2 linked regions of the Longibacter salinarum genome follow. The protein of the gene in region 2 interacts with the protein of the main gene of each other region in a pairwise test. Links are inferred from orthologs where the notes say so. Each region holds a gene or a part of one and is shown on either strand. Other genes may lie near its edges.

Evidence for each region. The genes of interacting proteins can lie anywhere in the genome.
Region 1: the proteins of CRI94_RS10555 (region 2) and rlmB interact in binary tests that used the Escherichia coli proteins (3 or more experiments, as listed by UniProt). The link is inferred for Longibacter salinarum from one-to-one orthologs.

Annotation. Positions count from the first base shown.
Region 1 is NZ_PDEQ01000001.1:701,984-705,580, reverse strand. Bases 619-3,597 are described here. They hold rlmB (23S rRNA (guanosine(2251)-2'-O)-methyltransferase RlmB), read left to right. Parts: upstream 619-1,715; coding sequence 1,716-2,480; downstream 2,481-3,597. Other genes in these bases: CRI94_RS02840 (lysylphosphatidylglycerol synthase transmembrane domain-containing protein), read right to left, coding at 2,452-3,597; CRI94_RS02850 (acetyl-CoA C-acyltransferase), read right to left, coding at 619-1,366. Also shown: CRI94_RS02855 (3-hydroxyacyl-CoA dehydrogenase NAD-binding domain-containing protein), read right to left, coding at 1-3; more of CRI94_RS02850, read right to left, coding at 53-618. UniProt on the Escherichia coli protein: Specifically methylates the ribose of guanosine 2251 in 23S rRNA.
Region 2 is NZ_PDEQ01000005.1:96,995-101,098, forward strand. Bases 645-3,557 are described here. They hold CRI94_RS10555 (NAD(P)H-hydrate dehydratase), read right to left. Parts: upstream 2,958-3,557; coding sequence 1,332-2,957; downstream 645-1,331. Other genes in these bases: CRI94_RS10550 (VanZ family protein), read right to left, coding at 744-1,190; CRI94_RS10560 (Ig-like domain-containing protein), read right to left, coding at 2,999-3,557. In the rest of the region: CRI94_RS10545 (energy transducer TonB), read right to left, coding at 1-623; more of CRI94_RS10560, read right to left, coding at 3,558-4,104. UniProt on the Escherichia coli protein: Bifunctional enzyme that catalyzes the epimerization of the S- and R-forms of NAD(P)HX and the dehydration of the S-form of NAD(P)HX at the expense of ADP, which is converted to AMP.

The DNA.
Region 1 (3,597 bases), on a different replicon or contig from region 2:
CATAGGAGATAAGGGGTGGAAGCAAGGAGGGAGCGGCGCGAGGAGGTGGGGGCTAAACGCGTTCGATCAGCATAGCGTGGCCCTGTCCACCTGCGGCGCACGCGGCGACGAGTGCCCACCGGCCATCCTCTTCATGGAGTCGGTTCGCAGCGGTGGTGACGAGCCGCACGCCGGTCGCACCGAACGGGTGGCCGAGCGAGAGGGAGCCGCCCCGTGTGTTGAGTTTATCCATATCCACGTCGCCGACCGCGGACGTCCGGTTGAGTTTCTCTTCTGCAAACGTGTCGGAGCGCAGGGCTTCGAGCACGGCGAGCACCTGTCCGGCAAATGCTTCGTGGAGCTCGATGACGTCGATATCGTCGAGCGTTAAGCCTGCTTCGTCCAGCACCATTGGGATGGCGTACGCTGGGCCGAGAAGCAATTCGGCGCCCGGATCCTGCGCGACGAAAGCGTAGTCGCGAAGAGTCGCGATGGGCTCATGTCCATCAGCGTCAGCCCGCGCCTGGCTCATAATGAGCGCGGCGGAGGCGCCGTCCGTAAGCGCCGACGAGTTGCCGGCTGTAACGGTACCGTACGGCTTAATGAACGCCGGCGATAGGTTCTCCAGCTTTTCGAGCGTCGTATTGGGCCGCACGACGTTGTCGTGGGCGACCACGTCGAAATCCGGAGGGACTGTGGCCGGGACCAGCTCTTTGGCGAGTCGACCGTCCTCCTGAGCGGCGGCCGCTCGATGGTGGGAGAGGAGAGCGTATTCGTCCTGATCTTCCCGACTGACGCCGAACATGGCCGCAAGCTTATCGGCACTCTCTCCCATCACCTCGCCGGTTGAGAACTCTGCAATAGACGGCGCCTCTGGGACGAGGTCCGACGGTCCGAGCCCTTTCACCAGGTCGAGGTAGTCGCCGGGTCCTTTCGCCTTGCGGGCTTCGAACAGCCGCTTCCGGACGCTTCGCTTGACGCGGATCGGCGGGTCCGACATGGTTTCTGTGCCCCCGGCAATGATCGTATCGGCGAGTCCGCCGCGGATCAGGTCGACGCCGCTGGTCACGGCCTGATTGCTTGAGATACAGGCCATCGTCACGGTGAACGCGGGAATATGCTTCGGAAAGCCGGCGCCGAGGGCGGCTTCGCGAGCCACGTTGCTCGTTTCCACATCCTGAATGACGCAGCCCATCACGATGCGGTCGACGACATCCTTGTCGACGCCGGTCCGCATCAACAGTCCTTTGAGTGCCATTCGGCCCATGTCGTAGGCCATCAGGTCGGTATATGCTGTGCCGGCCCGCTGGAAGGGGATACGGCATCCGTCAATCAGTACGGGAGTACGGGAGCCGGCGCCGGAAACGCCATTCATGGATCGGCTCATGGCCGCAGGGGAGTTTGGGAAGGACGCAGACGAGAGAAGGTCGACGCGGTGCCCTTGAAAGCGCTACCGCGATTGGATCAGTAGACCAGGCGTCGATGGTAAAGGTCGATGAGAACCCACCGGTCTGGACGCGTTATGGTAGTGCTTAACGGTGTTAAGTTCAACCGATGAGTCGCATATGCCAGGTTTTCCCGGGTACCAATGCTGATATGAATCGATTTATAACGGACGTTGGTGCGAGGCGTGGTGTTCACTTCACTTACAATTCCGTCCCGACGGGAAACTAGACCGTGTCTCCGTCAATGCAACTCTCGTCCTTGTACCTGCTATTCACTTGATCCGACGCTCCATGGCCGACGCCGACACCTCTACCATCATTGGGCGCAATCCCGTTCGGGAAGCGCTGGAGCGAGCCGATCAGGGAATCGAAAAAGTCATGCTGGCGCAGGGCGCGTCCGGCGAAGCGATCGGAGCCATTCGGAGCGCGGCGAAGGAGCGTGGCGTGCCCGTGCAGTACGTACCGGAGGCACGTCTCAACCATGAGTCACAGGGAGCGGTGCACCAGGGCGTTGTCGCGATCGCGAGCCCCATCACGTACTCCTCTGTTCATGACTTGCTGACGGAGGTTGCGCCGACGTGGGCGGACGTTCAGGATCGGAAGCCCCTCCTTCTGGTGATTGATCGCGTCACCGACACACGAAACTTCGGCGCGATCTTGCGCAGTGCCGTTGCCGCGGGCGTGGACGGCGTCATCGTTCCTCAGTCTTCGATGGCCCCGCTCAACGCTGCTGCGATCAAGGCCAGCGCGGGTACGGCCACGCGGATTCCGATCGCTCGGGCGGCGAACCTCCCGACGGTCCTGCAGCAACTCAAGGAGCGAGGCTACTGGGTCTGCGGTGCGGAGGGTACGTCCGAGACGACCGTGTGGGATGTGGACTTCGACCGCGCAATGGCCGTTGTGCTCGGAAGCGAGGGAGAAGGGTTGGCTTCCGATGTCGCTGCGGCATGCGACGAGCTGGCGTCGATTCCGATGCGGGGCCCGGCGGAGAGCCTCAACGTGTCCGTGGCCGCGGGCATCTTCCTGCTCACAGCCGCTCGTCCGCGCCTTTCGTAACGGATGCGGCCGAGAGTTGAGAGGTATTGCCGGCTCCAGAAACGCAGTCGCGTTCGCCGTTTATCGGTGACGTTTCTTCTTCGGATGCCGATGCGTCTACATCTGAGGGCCTCTGTTGAAATAGCCGGGTGAAGCTGCCACCCTGGTGCACGAGAGCGAGCAGTCCGGCGATGGTGTAGAATACGAGCTGCGCCGCGTGCGTCAGGACCGCGTACGAGGCGGATGAGCCCTCGGGCATGCTGTACAGCAGAACGAGCGCCTGGATCGTCACATAGTGGTACGAGCCGATGCCCCCGGGGGACGGCACGAGAAGGCCGAGCGACCCAATGGCCATCAAAATCCAGGCGTCGACCAGGCTGATGTCGTATGGACCCGCGAGGCCAAGCATGCGAAAGGGGATGTACGCCATCAGTAGATAACCTCCCCACATCCCGATTGTCGTCCAGACGATCGTCCACCTACGAGGGGAGCGGCGAAGCGTCATGAAGCCGTCCTTGAAGGACACCAGTGCAGGCTGCAGCGTACTGGTCCACATCTGACGCAACGCCGACTGCTCGTTTTGGAATAGGCGCCAGAGGAGGCCGGCGATACCTGCGACGACGGCAATGCCGGCGAGAATCCAGAGTGCAAGTGAAAGGGCCGGTAACGCCTCCAGGCGGGCGAGGACGGGGTCGACGAACGTCTGGCGCACGACGGGCATACGGTCGATGAGGAGAATGCCCGAGCTAAGAATGGCAAATCCAAGCACCGCGGTGTCGAACACGCGTTCGACCACGACGGTGCCGAAGACGGAGCTGAAGCGAAGCCTTGACTGCGTGGACATATTTGCCGTTCGAGCAAATTCACCCATGCGCGGCGCCGCGTAGTTGACCATGTACCCGATCATGACGGACGCGAACGAATCCGACAATTTCGGTTCGGGCGGACGCTCCGTGTCGGAACGGGCGGTTTCACTCGGGAGCGCCTCCAGCAGTACCTGCCAGCGCCAGGCGCGCATCCAGTTGGCTACGATCACAAGCACGACGAGAACCGGTACCCACCGGTAGTTGGCTTGCCGGAACGCCCGCGTGATGGTGTCGACGTCAATGCCTCGAAACGCGAGATAGAGGAGACCGGC
Region 2 (4,104 bases):
CGTACAGGGACACGATGCGTTCTCTGTCGACCCGGCAGAAACACCGTTTTCTTAATCGCCCGAATAGCCGCGTCGTTGAGTAGCGAGTGTGCGCTTTTCTGCACGACAACATCCGTAACAGAGCCATCGGGAAGCACGGTAAAGCGGACAGACACTTTTCCCTCGACTCCCGCACGCTGGGCACGCTCGGGATACTCGAGATTCTCGTAGAGCGACTTCATCCCGCCCTTCGGCTTCGGCATCTGCTCCACGACGACGAACGGTTCGCCTTCAGACCGGTCCTCCCGCACGTCCGGAGGCGTCGGCGACGTCACCGGCGGCTCATCTTCTAAAATCAGTTTGTCCCATTCGACCTTTTCGGGACCAATGATCCTTTCGTCTGGGACGACCTGCGGCACCATGGGTCGGGCCGGCGGCGGGGGCGTGGCATCTTTCGTAGGAGGCGGGAGGTGCTTGAGGTCCACAGTCTCCGGTGGAGGCGGGGTCGGGGTGGCGGGCTCCGACCGATAAAAACTCAGGCTCGCTGCGACCAAGACGAAGGAGAGTGAAAGCACAGCTCCCGTGGCCATGTGGAGGGAATAGTCACGACGCCACGTCGAACCAGCTTTTTTCGAAACAGGCATAAGGACACTGAAATCTATGAACGGAAACAATCGTTCGCCGTCTCTTCACAAATCGAGATTCAATGTCCCCAACAGGTTTGTGTAGATCAAGTGAAGTAGGTGTTCGTAACAATATCTGCCTCAGCCCTCTCTGGCAGCCGGTTCTTCGTTGGATTCGACCGTGCGCGAGCGGTATAGAAGGTAAGTGCCGAGGCCAAGGACCAGGCCGACGACATCTGCGAGAGCATCGTACGGATCGGCAGATCGCTTGAACGGAATGATCAGCTGGTAAAACTCACTCCCAACTGCGAACAAAAGTCCTCCAAGAAAGAGATTGCGTACCCGTCGCCACGGAATGGTCCACGGCACGCGTGGCTCGTCCGGCCTCAGGGCACGCATCCAAAAGATCGCGAGTCCGCCAAACAGGATGACATGTGCAAATTTATCCAGCGTCAACGATGGATCGACCTTCGGTAAACCGGGCGCCGGGATCGTCAGCGCGACAATAATGCCCGCCGTCCACAGCGCCGCCAGAATGAGGTAATGACGGGTGTCGAGAGATCGAAGGAGGCGAGAAAGCCAGTTCATGCGGTTGCGCTTCATCAGAAGAAAAATAGGGCAGACACCGTGTCAACGGGCTTGTCTACATCGTTGATACCGGACCGGCATCTCGTCCGCTATCACGTTAGACGGAGTGACAGAGCCACCGAGGTCCGTCTAGAGGTTACGTCACCTGCTCGCCTTCGATGTGCCGCAGATTTCGTACGCCGCTTTCGCCACCTCGTCGAGCACATCCGTGGCTTGCATCGTGCGGGCATCCGAGTGGGTGGCGTACCGGTCGGCGGCCGCGCCCCCGAGGTGCATTCCGGCGGCAGCGGCGTGAATCGGCTGGAGTCCCTGCGCGAGGAAGCCGGCGCAGAGCCCCGCCAGCACGTCTCCCGTTCCCGCGACGGCAAGCGACGGCCCGCCGGCGCCCCCGACGAAGGTCGTCCCGTCCGGCGAAGCGACTACGCTCGGGTGCCCTTTCAGCAGCAACACGACATTCCATCGCTTCGCGTACGCCTGAGCGACTCCGATTCGGTCGGAAAAGTCCACGTCTTCTCCCGCCAGCCGCTTGAACTCGCCGGCATGGGGCGTGAGAATCCATCGGCCGTTCGGCTCCAGATTACCGTCCTCCGCCCCGAGGACGCCGGCAATCGCATTCAGGCCGTCGGCATCGATCACCGCGGGAAGGTCTGTTTCAGAAAGGAAATCGCAAATCGAAGACTGCGTCATCGATTTGCGACCGAGTCCGGGTCCGACGAGAAGAGCGCGTGCCTTGTCAAGACGATCCGATAGCGTGTCGTGAATGTCTGGAGCCAGCCCGTCCTCCCACTCCGGCAGCGCAAGCGTCGGGATGGAGGTCATTTTCTGCGCGAGCGTCGACTCGATCGACTCCGGGCAAGCACACGCGACGTACCCTGACCCGGCACGGGCAGCGGCACGAGACGCCATGACCGGCGCTCCGATGTATCCAGGAGCCCCGCCGACGACGACCGTCATGCCAACCGAATATTTGTGGGCGTCGTTGGCTCGTTCCGGCCACCACCGGCAGAGATCCTCGTCCGATGTCCGAAACGCGCAGCCGGCATCACGGGACACGCGACTGAGTATGTACCGCGGCATCCCGATGTCGACGATGTCGATCTCGCCCGCATATTGTGCTCCATCTCCGACGACCAGCCCGGCCTTCATCGACGCCATCGTTGCCGTTTGATCGGCCCGAACGCAGACGCCGAGCGCTGCGCCCGTGTCGCTGTGCAAACCGGTGGGTATATCAAGCGCTGTAACTTTCTCCTCCTGCCCATTCAGCCACTCGACCATACCGCGCAATGGCTCGCGCACCTCGCTCGTCAGCCCCGTTCCGAGCATCGCGTCGACGTACAGGCTAGGTTGGACCGCAGCCGCCTGCGCCTCCAGAGCCTCGACACGATCGCAGGTTGAGAGTGTCAGGTTGTCGGCGGCGCTGCCGGGGGAGTTAGCGAGCGACTGTAGCAGTTCGAGATTGTGCGCCGGATCGTCGCGCAGATCCTCAGGCGGTGCGGTGCACGCGACGTGGACCCGTGCTCCGCGCTCGGCGAGATGACGCGCCACCACGAGGCCGTCACCCCCGTTATTCCCTTTCCCGCAGATGATGAACGCACGAATCGTTTCGGCCGGGCCGTAGCGACGGAGGATGGCCGATGTGGCCCCACGTCCCGCCGTTTCCATCAGCGTAAAGCCAGGCAGGCCGAAGTCCTCGATCGTGGTTCGGTCAGCCTTACGCATGGCATCAGCCGTGAGGAGCACATCGCGCGGCAAGCATCGGTCGGGCATCGTGGAAATGCGGGTCAGGTGAGATAAGCGGACGCCGAGTCCTATGGCGATTCGGCAAGGTTCTCGATGCGGATCGGCCGGGCGAGGACAGGGATCCGGAGTGGCGCCGGCAGAACAGTTGTCCAACGAGGACGACTTTCGGTGGGTTGTTCGGTCCACGTAACGGGCTCCGCCGGTTTGTACGGAAGAAGGCGCCCGGGATCCCATCGGCCGTTGCCGTTTCTATCGAGGAAGGCACGGAAGCGGTAGCTCCCCTCCGGGAGCATATCGAAGACGAATGTTGTGTCGGCTCCTACGACTTCCGTTCGCCTATCCACTGGAATGGAGCTTGATGTGGCGTACAGCTCGACAATCACGGAACCCGCAAGTCGGCTGCTGTCGACCGGCTGGTAGCGAATACGAAGTTTGGGCTCTTCGCTCGGTGGTTGTCGGAGTGAATCCGTCTGGGTGGTGTCCGCTTGGACGGAATCCGCAACGGTTGTGTCCACCTGCACGGTGTCCACCCGAGCCGAATCTGCGGCAGCGTCCGTCGCCCCAGCTAGCGAGTCTGCCGCTGTCGTGTCCGCCGGCGGTGCGTCGGATGTGTCCACGGTGATGGCCTGCCCTTCGAGTTCGCCGAGCACCTTCGACGTGACGCGCCGAAAGCGCCGCGTGTAGGTGGTATCCGCTCCGGCAAATGGGCCATCGTCCACGGCAACCTCCAGCGTCGTGCCTGGTGAGAGCGGTGGCTCAAACGTGAATCGGTAGTCCGTGCCGTCGGCGGTCGTCGCTGTAAGCGTTCGCGGTTGGCCGAGCGTGTCGCGGGCCGCGATGGCCGTTCCGAAGCGCGAGCTACCGACCGGTTGGTTGAACTGGACGCCGGGTTGATCCGGCGGCAGAAGCGGCACGGCCCCGGTCGAGTCCGGGGTCGCGTCAGCTGGCAGGAACTCGAGAAATCGGGTTGTGACCGTATCCGCCAGCGTAGTCGCCGCAAACCCGACGGTGGTATCCGGGAGCGCGGTACCGAGGGTGTCCTTGATCACACTGTCGGCAATCGACAACCGGTGGCGCCCTTCCTCCATCGCAGCCGTCATGAGAAGGTTGACTTCGGTAGACGGGATATCGCGTGCGTAAACCGACTCAATCGACTGTTCTTGATCGCGCAGAG